Regions from separate parts of the Pseudomonas sp. GW821-FHT07G06 genome, predicted to be linked through region 1. Evidence: predicted binding sites of a transcription regulator. Region 1 holds the regulator's gene; each other region holds the start of a gene.
What was found. The regulator FliA, encoded in region 1, starts transcription of late flagellar genes. The targets are predictions, from matches to a motif close to CTAAAGTTTNNNNNNNNNNNGCCGNTAA.

Region 1 (4,370 bases):
AAGGCAGCCGTCCGGACCAGGCCAACCTCTGGCGTCGCCTGCAACGCATTGGCCTGTCTGGCCCGCTGTCGCGCGATCTGCTGGTACTGATCAGCGAAATCCAGGAGCCTCGTCAGGCCTGGCGCATGTTGCTGGCGCACCTGGCACGCATGATCGTTACCCCGGACGTCGAGCCGCTGGAAGAGGGCGGAGTCATCGCCATGGTCGGCCCTGCCGGCATGGGCAAGACCACGACCCTGGCCAAGCTGGCTGCCCGTTACGTGCTCAAGTACGGCGCGCAGAACATCGCGCTGGTGAGCATGGACAGCTTCCGCATCGGTGCCCAGGAACAACTCAAGACCCTGGGGCGTATTCTCAATGTGCCGGTGACCCACGTCGATCCGGGCCAGTCCCTGGTGCAGGCGCTGGATCCATTGCTGCGCAAGCGCGTGGTGCTGATCGATACCGCCGGCCTGCAGGCCAGCGACCCGGCCCTGCGCATGCAGCTCGAAAGCCTGGCCGGTCGTGGCATCCGCTCAAAAAATTATCTGGTGCTGGCAACCACCAGCCAGAAACAGGTTCTAACCGCCGCTTATCACAGTTACAAGCGTTGCGGGCTTGCCGGCTGCATCCTGACTAAACTGGATGAAACGGCAAGCCTGGGCGAGGTGTTGAGCCTGGCCATCAGTCATGAGCTGCCAGTGGCGTACCTGACCGATGGCCCGCGGATTCCGGATGATCTCCATCTGCCGCGCCGTCATCAGTTGGTCAGTCGCGCCGTCAGCGTGCAAATGCAGGAAGAACCCAGCGAAGAAGCCATGGCTGACATGTTCGCTGACATCTACCACAGCCCGACCAAGCAGGTTGGCTGAGGTAATAATGAATCGTTTTTGTACCTACATCGATGGTCTGCCATGCATTGTTCCGTTTGTGAACGCGCAGCCAGTAATGTGGCCTCCGTCTATGCAAGACAAGGTAAAGAAATAACATGGGCAGCATGCATCCCGTACAGGTGATCGCGGTGACCGGCGGCAAAGGTGGCGTCGGGAAAACTAACGTGTCAGTGAACTTGTCCCTGGCTTTGGCTGAGCTTGGCCGGCGCGTCATGCTGCTGGACGCCGACCTGGGGCTGGCGAACGTCGACGTTCTGCTGGGGCTGACACCCAAACGTACCCTGGCCGACGTGATCGAGGGCCGCTGCGAACTGCGCGATGTACTGCTGCAGGGACCAGGCGGCATTCGTATCGTTCCGGCCGCATCCGGCACACAGAGCATGGTGCATCTGAGCCCTGCGCAACACGCAGGCCTGATCCAGGCCTTCAGTGATATCGGCGACAACCTCGACGTATTGGTGATCGACACCGCTGCGGGCATTGGTGAGTCGGTCGTCAGCTTCGTTCGCGCAGCCCAGGAAGTGCTGCTGGTGGTGTGCGACGAGCCGACCTCGATTACCGATGCCTACGCCTTGATCAAGTTGCTCAATCGCGACTACGGCATGAACCGCTTCCGCGTCCTGGCCAACATGGCCCAGAGCCCGCAGGAAGGGCGCAACCTGTTCGCCAAGTTGACCAAGGTCACGGATCGCTTCCTCGACGTCGCCCTACAATACGTCGGCGCGGTGCCCTACGACGAAAGCGTGCGCAAGGCTGTGCAGAAGCAGCGCGCCGTCTACGAGGCCTTCCCGCGTTCCAAGTGCTCGCTGGCGTTCAAGGCCATCGCGCAGAAGGTCGATACCTGGCCGCTGCCTGCCAACCCGCGCGGGCACCTGGAGTTTTTCGTCGAACGTCTCGTGCAGCAAACAGCAGGACCTGTGCTATGACAGCCAGCGGTTACAACCTCTACAAAAAATCGGCTCGTGATGCGCAGTACGAGCTGATCGAGCGTTACGCGCCGCTGGTTAAACGCATTGCTTACCACTTGCTGGCGCGTTTGCCGGCCAGTGTCCAGGTCGAAGACCTGATCCAGGCCGGGATGATCGGCCTGCTTGAGGTATCGACCAAATATGACGCCAGCAAAGGCGCCAGTTTCGAGACGTACGCGGGCATTCGAATCCGCGGCGCCATGCTCGATGAAGTGCGCAAGGGGGACTGGGCGCCACGCTCGGTTCACCGCAATACGCGCATGGTCAGCGACGCCATTCGCTCGATTGAAGCGAAAACCGGCCGTGACGCTAAAGATCACGAAGTTGCGGCCGAACTCCAATTGAGTCTCGACGATTACTACGGAATTTTGAACGACACCCTGGGCAGCCGGTTATTCAGTTTCGACGATCTGTTGCAGGACGGCGAACACGAAGGGCTGCACGAGGATGGCGCGAGTGCTCATACCGAGCCGTCACGCGATCTGGAAGATGAACGCTTCCAGGCTGCGCTGGCGGATGCGATTGCCAATTTGCCGGAGCGTGAGCGACTGGTGTTGGCGCTGTACTACGACGAAGAGTTGAACCTCAAGGAAATCGGTGAGGTCCTGGGGGTCAGCGAATCTCGGGTCAGCCAGTTACACAGCCAGTGCGCGGCCCGCTTGCGGGGGCGTTTGGGGGAGTGGCGAGCGCGCTGAAGGCAGTGTGGGGACACTGCGAAAGAGGCTGGTGTGGTGTTGAACTGCGCCGGTCCCGATCTGTTGTGCTCCAGACAGTCATTGAGTGCTTTGCCGGATTGATTGAAATGGCGCGTCCAGGTGCTGGGCGCGTTTAAGACTGCTTGGAGGTCGAATTGGACAAGAACATGAAAATCCTCATCGTTGATGACTTCTCAACGATGCGGCGGATCATCAAGAACCTGCTGCGTGACCTTGGGTTCACCAACACCGTCGAGGCCGACGATGGCACTACCGCCATTCCGGTGCTCAACAGCGGAAGCATCGACTTTCTGGTAACGGACTGGAACATGCCGGGCATGACCGGTATCGATCTGCTGCGCCACGTGCGTGCCGATGAAAAGCTCAAGCACCTGCCGGTGCTGATGGTGACCGCTGAAGCCAAGCGTGAGCAGATCATCGAAGCGGCCCAGGCCGGCGTTAACGGCTATGTGGTCAAACCCTTCACGGCCCAGGCGTTGAAAGAAAAAATCGAGAAGATTTTCGAACGCATCGGTTGATGACTGCGCCACGGGGGAGCTATGGGCAATAACGAAACTTCATTGGGCGATTTTGAGTCGACCCTGAAAAAACACGCCGTCGAATTGGTCGAGAGCCTTGAAAAAGGCAAGTTCGGCGACGCGGTGCAATTGATCCATGAGCTCAACCAGACCCGTGACCGCGGCCTGTATCAGGAAGTGGGCAAGCTCACTCGCGAACTGCATAGCGCGATCGTCAATTTCCAGATTGACCCGCACATGCCGCAAGCCGAAGAAGTGTCGCAGATCACCGACGCCACCGAGCGTCTGGGCTATGTGGTCAAGCTGACCGAGGCCGCGGCCAACCGCACCATGGATCTGGTGGAGAATGCCACGCCGCTGGTCAACAGCCTGGCGGATGAAGCCCAGGCCTTGAGCACGGACTGGGGGCGCTTCATGCGTCGTGAAGTCGGCGCTGAAGAGTTTCGTGAACTGGCCCGGCGGGTCGACGGCTTCCTGGTGCGCAGCGGCACGGACAATCGCGCGGTGTCGGGCAACCTGAACGACATCCTGCTCGCCCAGGATTACCAGGACCTCACGGGGCAAGTGATCAAGCGTGTGACCCAGTTGGTTACCGAAGTTGAAAGCAACCTGCTCAAGCTCGTGCTGATGGCCAGTCAGGTGGACCGCTTTGCGGGCATCGAACATGACCGTGAAGCGATGCTTGCTGAAAAAGATCCACAAAAACATCTCTCTCAGGGTGAAGGTCCGCAGATTCATGCCGATAAAAGAGAAGACGTTGTGTCCGGTCAGGACGATGTGGACGATTTGCTATCCAGCCTAGGATTTTAGAGTTTTAGGTTTTTTGGGTTTTTAGACCTTTAGGAGCACCCCCCCTGATGAGCTTCGGCGCCGATGAAGAGATCCTTCAGGATTTCCTGGTTGAGGCCGGCGAGATTCTAGAGCAACTGTCCGAGCAACTGGTCGAGCTGGAAAGCCGTCCGGATGATGCGGATTTGCTCAATGCAATTTTTCGCGGTTTTCACACTGTAAAAGGGGGCGCCGGCTTCCTCCAGCTCAACGAGCTGGTGGAGTGCTGCCACATCGCCGAGAACGTGTTCGACATCCTGCGCAAGGGTGAGCGTCGCGTCGATTCGGAATTGATGGACGTGGTTCTCGAAGCGCTGGACGCGGTGAACAGCATGTTCAGCGAAGTCCGCGAGCGCAGCCCGATCACGGCGGCGACACCTGAGCTGCTGGCGGCGCTGGCCCGTCTGGCCGAGCCGCAATCGGCTGACGAAGGGGTTGCTGCGCCTGTTGCCGCCGTGGTTGAAGCGC
Region 2 (4,370 bases), on a different contig from region 1:
TGGTCGACGCTCTGCAATTCCACGAAGAGCACGGCGAAGTCTGCCCTGCCAACTGGAAGAAAGGCGACAAAGGCATGAACGCTTCGCCAGAAGGCGTTGCGGCTTACCTGACCGAGCACGCTGCCGCTCTGTAAGGCGCACGCTGCAGGTAAAAAAACCGGCCATCGAGGCCGGTTTTTTTATGCGCGGGATAAATCTGGAACCCCTGTAGGAGCGAGCTTGCTCCGGGCGGCGTTCCGACGATGGACTCAAGAACACCGCGGGGAACCAGAGCGCCCGCGTTATCGTTAACGACCATCGCGAGCAAGCTCGCTCCTACAGGTGTATCAGGGACCGCCATCAATCGTTGAAATCTTCCCAGCCACCCATCTGTTTCCAGCGATTGACGATGCCGCAGAACAGCTCTGCCGTCTTCTCTGTGTCATAGCGCGCCGAGTGAGCCTCACGGCCGTCGAAGTCGATGTCCGCTGCCTGACACGCCTTGGCCAGCACCGTCTGGCCGTATGCCAGGCCAGCGAGCGTCGCGGTATCGAAACTGGAGAACGGATGGAACGGATTGCGCTTCATGTCCAGGCGCGCAACCGCCGCATTCAGGAAGCCCAGGTCGAAGCTGCTGTTATGCCCGACCAGGATCGCCCGTTTGCAACCGTTGGCCTTGAGGGCCTTGCGCACGCCGCGGAAGATATCGTTGAGGGCAGACTCTTCACTCACGGCCATGCGCAGCGGGTGATCGAGCTTGATCCCGGTGAATTCCAGGGCTGCCGCTTCGATGTTCGCGCCTTCGAATGGCTCGACCCGGAAGAAGTAGGTGTGATCCGGGTAGACAAAACCCTTTTCATCCATGGCGATGGTGGTCGCGGCGATTTCCAGCAGGGCGTCGGTGGCCGAGTTGAAGCCACCGGTTTCTACGTCGACGACCACCGGCAGGTAACCACGAAACCGTGCGGCCATTGGATGACGGGAACCGCCACCGCCGCCATTGCCTTCCAGTTCGTCGTCGAAATGGTCTTCACTCACGCGTGTTCCTCCAGCAGGCGCCAGCGCAGTTTTTCACCGGCGCGCAGCGGGATAACGGTCAGCTCGCCAAACGGCAGGCTGGCAGGGGCGGTCCATTCTTCGCGGACCAGGGTGATGCGATCGGTGTTGGCCGGCAGGCCATAGAAACGCGGGCCGTTGAGGCTGGCGAAGGCTTCGAGCCTGTCCAGCGCATTGCGCTGTTCGAACGCTTCGGCGTACATCTCGATCGCCGCATAAGCGGTGTAGCAGCCGGCGCAACCACAAGCGGCTTCCTTGGCATGCTGGGCGTGGGGGGCCGAGTCGGTGCCGAGGAAGAATTTTTCGCTGCCACTGGTGGCGGCGTCGAGCAGGGCTTCCTGGTGCGTATTGCGCTTGAGGATCGGCAGGCAGTAGAAATGCGGCCGAATCCCGCCCACCAGCATGTGGTTGCGGTTGTACAGCAGGTGATGCGCGGTGATGGTCGCGCCAACGTTGGCCGAAGCCGAGTTGACGAACTGCACGGCGTCAGCGGTGGTGATGTGTTCGAACACCACCTTGAGGGTCGGGAAACGCTCGACCACACGACGCATGTGTTCGTCGATGAAGATTTTTTCGCGGTCGAACACGTCGACATCGCCACGGGTGACTTCGCCGTGGATCAGCAACGGCATCCCGACTTCGGCCATGGCCTCGAGTGCAGGGAAAATCTTGTCGATGCTGGTAACACCAGAGTCCGAGTTGGTGGTCGCGCCGGCCGGGTACAGCTTGGCGGCGTGCACGAATCCGGTGGCCTTGGCCTCGCGGATTTCTTCAGGCTGGGTGCGGTCGGTCAGGTACAGGACCATCAGCGGCTCGAACGGGCTGCCGGCCGGGCGGGCAGCGAGAATCCGCTGGCGATAGCCGTCGGCTTCGGCCGCGTTGCGCACCGGTGGAACCAGGTTGGGCATGATGATGGCGCGGCCAAAGGTGCGCGCGACATCCGCGACGGTATTGGTCAACACGGCACCATCGCGAAGATGAATGTGCCAGTCGTCGGGACGCAGCAGGGTCAGGCGGTCGGACATGAGGGGATTCCAGGCGGGTCAAACTCAAGGGAATGCTACCGGAAAAGACTCTTGCAGGCACTCGCTATCAAGTTTTGCCGCCAGCTTCCGATATCCAACGGGTATGCCGTAAACATGTGTGTGTCGGTCTTTTTGTTGTAGAAACCAGTGGAGCCTCCCGTGCGCCAGCGTTATTTAGCCTTGCTCAGTGTGTTTGCCAGCCTTCCCGCGATGGCGCTCACTTTTCAGACCCGCCTGGAGAGCATTGAGTGGACGGTCGAAGGCGACAAGTTCGAATGCCGCCTGACACAGCCGATTACCGACTTCGGTTCGGGTGAGTTCGTGCGCAAGGCCGGTGAGCAGGCAACGTTTCGTCTGAATGCCTATAACCCGATGATGGGCGGAGGTTCGGCGACCTTGCTGGCCGCTGCTGCACCTTGGCAACCGGGGCGTGACGATATCAACCTGGGCACGGTGAGGATCGGCAGCGGCAACGTGTTGTTCAACAGTTCGCAGGTGCAGGCCGGACGCCTGATCAGTGGCCTGATGGACGGTCGCAGCCCGGTGGTTCGCCATGCCTCGGGGGATGGCCGGGTGTCGGAAGTGCGCTTGCTGCCGGTCAGGTTCACCAAGGCGTTTGCCGATTATCAAAGCTGCGTGGCCAAACTGTTGCCGCAGAACTTCGAGCAGGTGAAACAATCCCAAATCGGCTTCCCAGGCGGCGGAATCGAGCTCGACAGTGCCGCGAAAGCCAAGCTGCAGGTCATGCTGGAGTACATGAAGGCTGATCCGACGGTCAATCACATCGAGCTCGACGGTCACTCCGACAACAGCGGCAACCGCCTGACCAATCGCGACCTCTCGCGGCGCCGGGCCTTGGCAGTGATGGAGTTCTTCAAGGCGAACGGCATCCAGGAGTCGCAAATCACCCTGCGCTTCCATGGCGAACGTTATCCGCTGGCGCCCAATACCAACAACGCCAACCGTGCGAAGAACCGTCGGGTAGCGGTACGTCTGGAGCGGGGAACGCCCGCGGAACAAGTCGCCCCGCAAGCGACGAAAGCGGCCACTTCGGCAACGTCCTGACCCTTCGGTCATCGTCGCGCTCTCGACAGATTCTGTCGCTTGGTCGTCATAAGCTGTCGCGCCTCTGTAAATTATCCTGCATGAGCGGTAGACTTCACGGCTTTCCGTAGAACCCCGTGGAGTGATGGCATGGCGGACGTAAACAAGGTCGTTCTGGCGTATTCCGGCGGCCTGGACACTTCGGTGATCCTCAAGTGGCTGCAGGATACTTATAACTGTGAAGTGGTGACCTTCACCGCTGACCTGGGTCAGGGCGAAGAGGTCGAACCTGCACGTGCCAAGGCTCAGGCCATGGGCGTCAAAGAGATCTATATCGACGACTTGCGCGAAGAGTTCGTGCGCGATTTCGTTTTCCCGATGTTCCGCGCCAACACCGTTTACGAAGGCGAGTACCTGCTGGGTACTTCCATCGCTCGTCCGCTGATCGCCAAGCGCCTGATCGAAATCGCCAACGAAACCGGCGCTGACGCCATTTCCCATGGCGCCACCGGCAAGGGCAACGACCAGGTTCGTTTCGAATTGGGCGCGTACGCCTTGAAGCCTGGCGTGAAAGTGATTGCTCCCTGGCGCGAGTGGGACCTGCTGTCCCGTGAAAAGCTGATGGACTACGCCGCGAAGCACGCGATCCCGATCGAGCGTCACGGCAAGAAGAAATCCCCGTACTCCATGGATGCCAACCTGCTGCACATCTCCTATGAAGGCGGCGTGCTGGAAGACACCTGGACCGAGCACGAAGAAGACATGTGGCGTTGGACCGTTTCCCCGGAAAACGCTCCCGACAAGCCGCAGTACCTGGAACTGACCTACCGCAACGGCGACATCGTCGCGCTGGACGGCGTCGAAATGACGCCGGCCACCGTGCTGGCGACCCTGAACCGTATCGGTGGCGAACACGGTATCGGCCGTCTCGACATCGTCGAGAACCGCTATGTGGGCATGAAGTCCCGTGGCTGCTACGAAACCCCTGGCGGCACCATCATGCTGCGTGCCCACCGTGCGATCGAATCGATCACCCTGGACCGCGAAGTGGCTCACCTCAAAGACGAGTTGATGCCCAAGTACGCCAGCCTGATCTACACCGGTTACTGGTGGAGCCCTGAGCGTCTGATGCTGCAACAGATGATCGATGCGTCCCAGGTCAATGTGAACGGCGTTGTGCGCCTGAAACTGTACAAGGGCAACGTGATCGTCACTGGCCGCAAGTCCGACGACTCGCTGTTCGACGCCAACATCGCGACCTTCGAA
Region 3 (4,370 bases), on a different contig from region 1:
TGTCCGGCCGCCCTCTTGAAACGGTGCAATTGGTCGAGGCCTACAGCAAGGCCCAGGGCCTGTGGCGCCTGCCCGGCCAGGAGCCGGTGTTCACCGACAGCCTGGCGCTGGACATGGGCAGCGTCGAAGCCAGCCTCGCGGGACCAAAACGCCCGCAGGACCGGGTGTCGCTGCCGAATGTCGCGCAAGCCTTCAGCGACTTCGTCGACCTGCAATTCAAACCCACCAGCAAGGAAGAGGGTCGCCTCGAAAGTGAAGGTGGTGGTGGCGTCGCCGTCGGCAACGCCGATATGGCCGGCGAAGCGGATTACGATTACGAAGGCCAGACCTATCGCCTGAAAAACGGCGCCGTGGTCATCGCCGCCATCACCTCCTGCACCAACACCTCCAACCCGAGTGTGATGATGGCGGCCGGGCTGGTGGCGAAGAAGGCCGTGGAAAAAGGCCTGAAACGCAAACCCTGGGTGAAGAGCTCGCTGGCCCCCGGCTCGAAGGTGGTCACCGACTACTATAAGGCGGCCGACCTGACCCGTTACCTCGATGAATTGGGCTTTGCCCTGGTCGGCTACGGCTGCACCACCTGCATTGGCAACTCCGGGCCGCTGCCGGAACCGATCGAGAAAGCCATCCAGCAAGCCGACCTCACCGTGGCGTCGGTGCTCTCGGGCAATCGCAACTTCGAAGGCCGGGTGCATCCCTTGGTGAAAACCAACTGGCTGGCCTCACCGCCATTGGTGGTCGCCTATGCGTTGGCGGGCACGGTACGCACCGACCTCAGCCGCGAACCGCTGGGCGAAGACAAGGACGGCAAACCGGTTTACCTGCGGGACATCTGGCCCAGCAGCCAAGAAATCGCCGACGCGGTGAATCAGGTCAACACCGCCATGTTCCACAAGGAATACGCCGAAGTGTTTGCCGGAGACGAACAATGGCAGGCAATCGAGGTTCCGCAAGCGGCGACCTATGTCTGGCAGGACGACTCGACCTACATCCAGCATCCCCCTTTCTTCGACGACATCGGCGGCCCGCCGCCCGTGGTCAAGGATGTCAGCGCAGCGAACATTCTCGCCCTGCTCGGCGACTCGGTGACCACTGATCACATCTCCCCCGCCGGCAACATCAAGGCGGACAGCCCGGCAGGGCAGTACCTGCGCGACAAAGGCGTGGAACCGCGGGACTTCAACTCCTACGGTTCGCGGCGCGGCAACCATGAAGTGATGATGCGCGGCACCTTCGCCAACATCCGCATTCGCAACGAAATGCTCGGCGGCGAGGAAGGCGGCAACACCCGCTACATTCCCACCGGGGAAAAAATGCCGATCTACGACGCCGCCATGCGCTATCAGGCATCGGGCACCCCGCTGGTGGTGATTGCCGGCCAGGAATACGGCACCGGATCGAGCCGCGACTGGGCGGCCAAAGGCACCAATCTGCTGGGCGTCAAAGCGGTCATCGCCGAAAGCTTCGAACGCATCCATCGCTCCAACCTGGTGGGCATGGGCGTGCTGCCGTTGCAGTTCAAGCTGGACCAGAACCGCAAGAGCCTGAACCTGAACGGCAGTGAAACCCTGGACATCCTCGGCTTGAGCGGTGTCGAGCTGACGCCACGGATGAACCTGACACTGGTCATCACTCGCGAAGACGGCAGCCGCGAGAAAGTCGAGGTGTTGTGCCGCATCGATACGCTCAATGAGGTGGAGTACTTCAAGTCCGGAGGGATTCTGCATTACGTGTTGCGGCAGCTGATTGCGTCGTAACTGACGAGCAATACACAGACACACACCGCCTTCGGGCGGTGTTTTTATATATGTCGCCTACATCCCTATAATCGCGCGCCGCAATCCCTTGTGGGAGCGAGCCTGCTCGCGATGGCAGTGTGTCAGTTGGAATCAATATTGACTGGCACAACGCCATCGCGAGCAGGCTCGCTCCCACAGGGGGGTGGTGGTGCATCGCACATTCAGACACAAGGACTTCAAATGATTGCCCTGCCATGGACGTTTCTGGCCCTGCTCACCCTCGGCTACGGATTGGCGCTGAGCTATGGTCACCTCGATTGGCGGGCGGCAATCTCGGTGATGCTGCTGTTGACCGCAGGCTTCACCGTTCGCCAGCACGTGATTCCTGGTCTACGCATCCTCGGCCACGGCCTGTTCATCGTTCTGGCGCTGGCCCTGGCATTGCACTGGCTACCGGGCTTCCATAACGGTCGCGGCATTGCGCTGCAGCGTTTCAGCGAAAACGCCATCCCGTTTTCCATGTTCCTGAACCTGGACAAACCGCTGATCGGCTTCTGGCTGCTGTTGGTCTGCCCATGGATTGTCGGTCGTTACCCGTTGCGCTCCTTTCTATATGCCACCGCACTGGCACTGACCTTGAGCGCCGTGCTGACACTGGGCGGCGCGCTGTTGCTGGGTGTCATCGCCTGGGCGCCGAAATGGCCTGATCAGGCCTGGCTGTGGCTACTGAACAATCTGCTGCTGGTGACGCTGGTCGAGGAAGCGCTGTTCCGCGGCTACATCCAGGGTGGCCTGAGCCGTTGCCTGAAAAACCTGCGCCATGGTGAAAACCTTGCCCTGCTCCTGGCTTCGTTGATCTTCGGCCTGGCCCATGCCGGGGCAGGCTGGCAATGGGTCCTGCTGGCCAGCCTGGCCGGGATCGGCTATGGCCTGGCCTACCGTTTCGGCGGGCTGGCGGCCGCAATCGCCACCCACTTCGGCTTGAACCTGCTGCACTTCAGCCTGTTCACCTATCCGATGCTCGCCGGCTGACGCAAGGGTCATTTTGCGACGCATTGCTGATTTTCGAAAAATAACCTCAACAATCCGCCGGTCTTGCCGATACAGCACTTGAAAGCCTTGCGGATTAAAAAAGCCATGCGTAACAACCAGCCAATTACACAACGCGAGCGGACCTTCCCGGCCCAGCAACGGTTGATTTCCACCACCGATGCCAAGGGCATGATCACCTACTGCAACGACGCCTTTGTCGAAATCAGCGGGTATTCCCGAGAGGAACTGATCCGTGCACCGCACAACCTGGTCCGTCACCCCGACGTCCCGGCCGCGGTGTTCGCACACATGTGGGGCACACTGAAACAAGGCTTGCCATGGATGGGCATTGTGAAGAATCGCTGCAAGAGCGGTGACCACTACTGGGTGAACGCCTATGTGACACCGGTCTTCGAAGGCAATCAGGTGGTCGGTTACGAGTCGGTGCGGGTCAAGCCCACCGCCGAACAGATCCGCCGTGCCGAAGCGCTCTACCAACGCATCAACCAGGGCAAGTCAGCCATCCCCTCCTCGGACAAATGGCTGCCGATCCTGCAGGACTGGCTGCCGTTCATTCTGGTCAGCCAATTGAGCTTCATGATCGGTGCATCGCTGAACTCCCATTGGGGTTTTGCCCTGGCCGCCGGACTCTCGGTGCCGCTGGGCCTGATGGGCCTGCAGTGGCAACAGCGCGGGATCAAGCGTTTGCTGCGCCTGGCCGAGCAGACTACCTCCGACCCCTTGATCGCACAGATGTACACCGACAGTCGCGGCGCCCAGGCGCAGCTGGAGATGTCCATCCTCAGCCAGGAAGCACGCTTGAAAACCTGTCTGACGCGACTGCAGGACACGGCCGAGCACTTGACCGATCAGGCCAGGCAGTCCGATGCCCTGGCGCACAACAGTTCCAGCGGCCTGGAACGTCAACGGGTCGAGACCGAGCAGGTGGCCACCGCGGTCAACCAGATGGCCGCGACCACCCAGGAAGTCGCCAGCCACGTACAACGCACCGCCGACGCCACCCAGGAAGCCAATCGCCTGACCGGTCGCGGTCGTGACATCGCCGGGGAAACCCGCGAAGCCATCCAGCGCCTGTCGGTGGTGGTCGGTGAAACCGGCGTCACCGTGACCCAGCTGGCCAAGGACAGCAACGAAATCGGTGGCGTGGTCGATGTGATCAAAGGCATCGCCGACCAGACCAACCTGCTGGCCCTGAACGCCGCCATCGAAGCGGCCCGTGCCGGTGAGATGGGCCGTGGTTTTGCGGTGGTGGCCGACGAAGTCCGTCAGCTGGCGCAACGCACCAGCGAGTCCACCGGGCAGATTCATGCGCTGATCGCCAAGCTCCAGCATACTGCCGGTACTGCGGTGCAAACCATGGAAGCCGGGCATCGTCAGGCGGAAGAAGGCGTGGCGCGAGTGCTGGAAGCGGACAAGGCACTGGTGGGGATCAGTGAAGCGGTGGCCAACATCACCGACATGACCACCCAGATCGCCGCCGCGACCGAAGAGCAAAGTGCCGTGGCCGAAGAAATCAGCCGCAACATCAGCAACATCTCGGCGCTGGCGGACCAGACCTCGGAGCAGGCGCAGAACTCG
Region 4 (4,370 bases), on a different contig from region 1:
TTCGGCGACCGCCGCGAACTGCAAGGCCTGATCGGCCGGCATGGTGCGGTTCAGCGCGTAGGCCATTGGCAGTGTGCCCACCAGAATCAGCATGATCAGGCCCATGCCTTTCTGGCCGTCGTTCGAACCGTGGGCAAAGGACACGCCGGTGCAGGTCACGATCAACAGGCCGCGAATCCACCATGGCGGCGGGGTCTCGCCCTTGGGCTCCTTGTACAGCGCACGATTCTTGACGAACGCGCGCAGGGCCAGCAACAGCAGCGCGGCACAGCCGAAGCCGACCAGGGGCGAGAGCAGCAGCGCGTAACCGATCTTGGTCGCTTGCGCCCAGTCCACGCCGCTGGTGCCGTCGCGGCCGTGCATCAGGGCGTTGGCCACGCCGACACCGATGATCGAACCGATCAGGGTGTGCGAGGACGACGCCGGCAGCCCCAGCCACCAGGTGCCGAGGTTCCACAGGATCGCGGCGATCAGCAGAGCGAAGATCATCGCGAAACCGGCGGACGAGCCGACTTGCAGAATCAGCTCCACCGGCAGCAGGGCGATAATGCCGAACGCCACCGCGCCGCTGGACAGCAGCACCCCGAGGAAGTTGAAGAAACCGGACCAGACCACCGCCACGTTCGGCGGCAGCGAATGGGTGTAGATCACCGTGGCCACCGCGTTGGCGGTGTCATGGAAGCCGTTGACGAACTCAAAGCCCAGGGCGATCAAGAGCGCCACGCCGAGCAGCAGGAACGGCGTCCAGGTGGTGACCACCGTGCCGAGTTCGTTCATGTCGTGCATCAGGCTATAGGCAGTAAACAACAAGCCGATGGCCAGCACGGCAAAAAATACCACGAGGGTGATCAGGCCGGGCTTCTTGTCGAATTGCGGTCTGGCGCTACTGGCCGGTGCCGGGGCGGTGAAGGAGGGCGTAGCCATCACGGACATTCCTGAGGAGGGAGGTGTACCGGTGATAATCGTTGCCAATTGTTACAGGGAGACTGCTTTGGATCAGTGTTTGGTTTTTTGCAGGGCCGCTGATCTGGAATCGAGCGCTGAACCCTGTGGGAGCGAGCTTGCTCGCGATGACGGTCTTTCATTCAACATCTCTGTTGGCTGACAGGGCCTCATCGCGAGCAAGCTCGCTCCCACAGGTTTTCGGACAGACTCAATAATCCTGCTGCTTGCGAAACGCCCAGCGCCCGGCAATCACGGTAAAGGTCGCGACCAGCGCCACCAGGATCCAGAAACCTTCTGGGTCACCGGCCAGCGGAATGCCGCCGACGTTCATGCCGAAAAAACCGGCAATAATGTTGATTGGCAGCGCCAGCACCGTCACCACTGTCAGGGTGAACAGCGTGCGGTTGGTCTGTTCGTTGATGTTGGCGGCGATCTCTTCCTGCAACAGCTTGATCCGCTCACCCAGCGCCGTGAGGTCGTTGATGATCAGCGCAAACTCCTCGGTGGATTTGCGCAGTTCCTTCACGTCTTCCTTTTGCAGCCATTGCGGCGGCCGGTTGAGCAGGCGCAGCAATGAACCTGGCTCCAGCGCCAGCAGCCGTTGCAAACGCACCAGCACCCGGCGATTGGCGCCCAGCTCGGCGCGGTTGGTCGACAGGCGCGAGGAGAGCAACTCGTCTTCGATCTGGTCCACGCTCTGGCTGGTCTTGCGCACGATCTGGGTCAGCACTTCACCCTGGTCGCGCAGCAGATGCACCAGCAGCTCCAGCGGGGAGCGAAAGCATTCCCGGGCCTTCACCGACGAGCGCAACTTGTCCACCGAGTGCAGCGGCTGCAGGCGGGCGCTGATGATCAGCCGGCTGCGGGCGCACACCCACAAGGTCGAGACATCCGACGAGACCAGGTTGCTGAGGTTGAACACCACGTCGTTGACCACCGCCAGCAACGCGGAGTCGACATGCTCGATGCGCGTCGAGCGCGAGCCTTCGTGCAGCGCCTCGAAAAATTCCTCGGGCAACTCCAGGTGGCTTTTCATCCAGCGCTCGCACGCGGCATGGGCGAGGTTCAGGTGCAGCCAGAGAAACTGTTCGTCGCTCTCCGGTTGTTGCAGGTACTGCAAGGCTTCGGCGGAGTTGATTTCCCGACCGGCCTCACCGGGGCGAAAACTGAAACCGTAGAGCAGGCCGAACAGATCCGTGTCGCGATGGCTTTGATCGATGCTGTGGTTCATGAGGACTCGCAAGGGGAGGCGCCTGTCACGTGTTTTACAGGTTCACTTGAGCGGCATCATCGCAAGCCGGGATGACGTTTTTGTGACAGGAAAATAACGCAAACGAATGCCCTACCGGCGGTCGGAATGCTCTCAAGAACCGCTCTGGCACGCCGATCACGCTTGGGTTAAGTTGCGCGCCGCAGGCCTCGGCCGAGACCGCAGACAGGGATGTCCGGACACCTTCCACGCCTTTTCGGGGCGTGCCTCATTCCTGTCATGAGTACCCTTCGATGCTTTTGCAAAAGTCCTTGAGAGCACAAATTCTCGCCCTGCTGAGTGGCAGCCTGCTGGCGATGCTGTTGATCGCCCTGGCGTGCTTTCACTTCCTGTCCAGTGGCGTGCAGAGCTACGCCAATCTGATCGAGGGCCCGCTGCATACCTCGCAATTGATCGATGAAGCCAACCTGCAATTCAAGGTGCAGGTGCAAGAGTGGAAAAACGTCCTGTTGCGCGGCAAGCAACCGGCGGACTTGAGCAAGTACTGGGGGCAATTCGAAGACCGTCAGCGTGATGTGCAAAACATCCTTGGCGAACTGGCCGCGCAGAAGGGCATCGAGCCGTCACTCAAGAACCGCATCGAGCGCTTGCGTGACGAACATCGTCAGTTGGGCGCGGCGTATCAGAAGGGGCGGGACGCGTTCGTGGCCGCTGGCGGTGATCCGACGGCGGGCGATACCGCGGTCAAAGGCGTAGACCGCGCGACCAGCGATCAGATGAGCGAACTGGTCAGCGAGTTGCGCAAACAGGGTATCGAGCAGTCGACCTTGATCAGCGCCGCCGCCGATCGCACGGTGCTGCTGGGGCTGGTCGTGATGCTGGTTTCGGGGGTGTTGATCGGCCTGCTGAGCCTGTGGCTGGTCAACCGCAACCTGGTCGAGCCGATCCGCAAACTGATCGACTACGTGGCGCAACTCAGTCAGGGTCGTCTCGCCGAGCGCGTGGCCAGCACCCGTCAGGACGAGTTGGGCAAACTGGCGATCGCCGCCAACACCCTGCGCGATTTCCTCGCCGAAACCTTCAGCCGTTTGCAGCGCAGCGCGTCGGACCTCGACAGCGCCAGCGGTGAGTTGAACTCGATCGCCACCGTGATGGCCGGCGGTACCAACGAGCAGTTCAACCGCACCGATCAGGTGGCCACGGCAATGAACGAAATGTCTGCCACGGCACAGGAAGTGGCGCGTCATGCCGCCGAAGCGGCGCGGGCCGCCGACGATGCCGACCAGTCCGCCCAGCAGGGCGAAAAAGTCATGCAGGGCACCATCCACACCATCACCCGGATGCGTGGCGAAATCGCCAACACCGCCACGGTCATCCGCCAACTGGAAACCGACAGCGGGCGCATCGGCAAGGTCCTGGAAGTGATTCGCGGCATCGCCGAACAGACCAACCTGCTGGCGCTCAACGCGGCCATCGAAGCGGCCCGCGCCGGTGAGGCCGGGCGCGGTTTCGCCGTGGTGGCTGATGAAGTCCGCAGCCTGGCCCAGCGCACGGCAGCGTCGATCATCGAGATCAACCAGATCATTCAAACCGTGCAGACCGGTGCAATCGAAGCGGCTCAGGCGATTGAAAGCGGTCAGTCACGCAGCGAAGAAAGCGTGCAGCAGGTGACCGAGGCCGGCGCCATGCTCGAACGCATCACCCTGGCCGTGGAAGCCATCCGCGACATGAACCGGCAGATCGCCACTGCAGCCGAAGAACAGACCTCAGTGGCTGAAGACATCTCGCGCAACCTCACCGAGATCACCAGCATCGCCAGCACCAACCTGGACAACGTGCAGCGCACCGAAGCGGCGAGCAACAACCTGCACGGTTTGTCGGGGCAGTTGAACGAGGTGACGGCGCGTTTGAGCGCTTAAACGCAAAAAGCCGCACGATCGTCAGAGCGTGCGGCTTTTGTGGGTGTTGTGATTACTTGTCTTGCTTGTTTTTCAGGACCTTGCCGTTAGAGGCATCGATGTCCACATCCCACTCGACGTTCTTGGCGTCGCGCAACTCGATCTCATACTCGTAACCGTTGAAATGGTTATCCAGCTCGGTTTTGGTGATCGTTGCACCCGGGTGCAGATCCAGAGCGATCTTGTTCAGATCTTCCAGGGGTTTGATCTTGCCGTCCTTGACCAGTTGCGGGATCTCATCCACGCGCACGTCGGCC

Region 2: the regulator FliA is predicted to act here: its motif matches at 2,127-2,154, upstream of AC3WJW_RS15765 (flagellar protein MotY).
Region 3: the regulator FliA is predicted to act here: its motif matches at 2,817-2,844, upstream of AC3WJW_RS12205 (methyl-accepting chemotaxis protein).
Region 4: the regulator FliA is predicted to act here: its motif matches at 2,308-2,335, upstream of AC3WJW_RS19460 (methyl-accepting chemotaxis protein).

Annotation. Positions count from the first base shown of each region.
Region 1 is NZ_JBYSVW010000001.1:272,459-276,828, reverse strand. Features, by position in the region: gene flhF (flagellar biosynthesis GTPase FlhF) at 1-851, shown strand, start outside; gene fleN (flagellar synthesis regulator FleN) at 968-1,798, shown strand; gene fliA (RNA polymerase sigma factor FliA) at 1,795-2,535, shown strand; gene AC3WJW_RS01160 (chemotaxis response regulator CheY) at 2,703-3,074, shown strand; gene AC3WJW_RS01155 (protein phosphatase CheZ) at 3,096-3,884, shown strand; gene AC3WJW_RS01150 (chemotaxis protein CheA) at 3,932-4,370, shown strand, end outside.
Region 2 is NZ_JBYSVW010000008.1:226,576-230,945, forward strand. Features, by position in the region: gene AC3WJW_RS15750 (peroxiredoxin) at 1-134, shown strand, start outside; gene rnt (ribonuclease T) at 340-1,017, opposite strand; gene pyrC (dihydroorotase) at 1,014-2,060, opposite strand; gene AC3WJW_RS15765 (flagellar protein MotY) at 2,220-3,125, shown strand; gene AC3WJW_RS15770 (argininosuccinate synthase) at 3,255-4,370, shown strand, end outside.
Region 3 is NZ_JBYSVW010000005.1:214,968-219,337, reverse strand. Features, by position in the region: gene acnA (aconitate hydratase AcnA) at 1-1,757, shown strand, start outside; gene AC3WJW_RS12210 (CPBP family intramembrane glutamic endopeptidase) at 1,980-2,771, shown strand; gene AC3WJW_RS12205 (methyl-accepting chemotaxis protein) at 2,877-4,370, shown strand, end outside.
Region 4 is NZ_JBYSVW010000011.1:134,582-138,951, forward strand. Features, by position in the region: gene AC3WJW_RS19450 (inorganic phosphate transporter) at 1-924, opposite strand, end outside; gene AC3WJW_RS19455 (transporter) at 1,154-2,176, opposite strand; gene AC3WJW_RS19460 (methyl-accepting chemotaxis protein) at 2,449-4,074, shown strand; gene AC3WJW_RS19465 (PepSY domain-containing protein) at 4,127-4,370, opposite strand, start outside.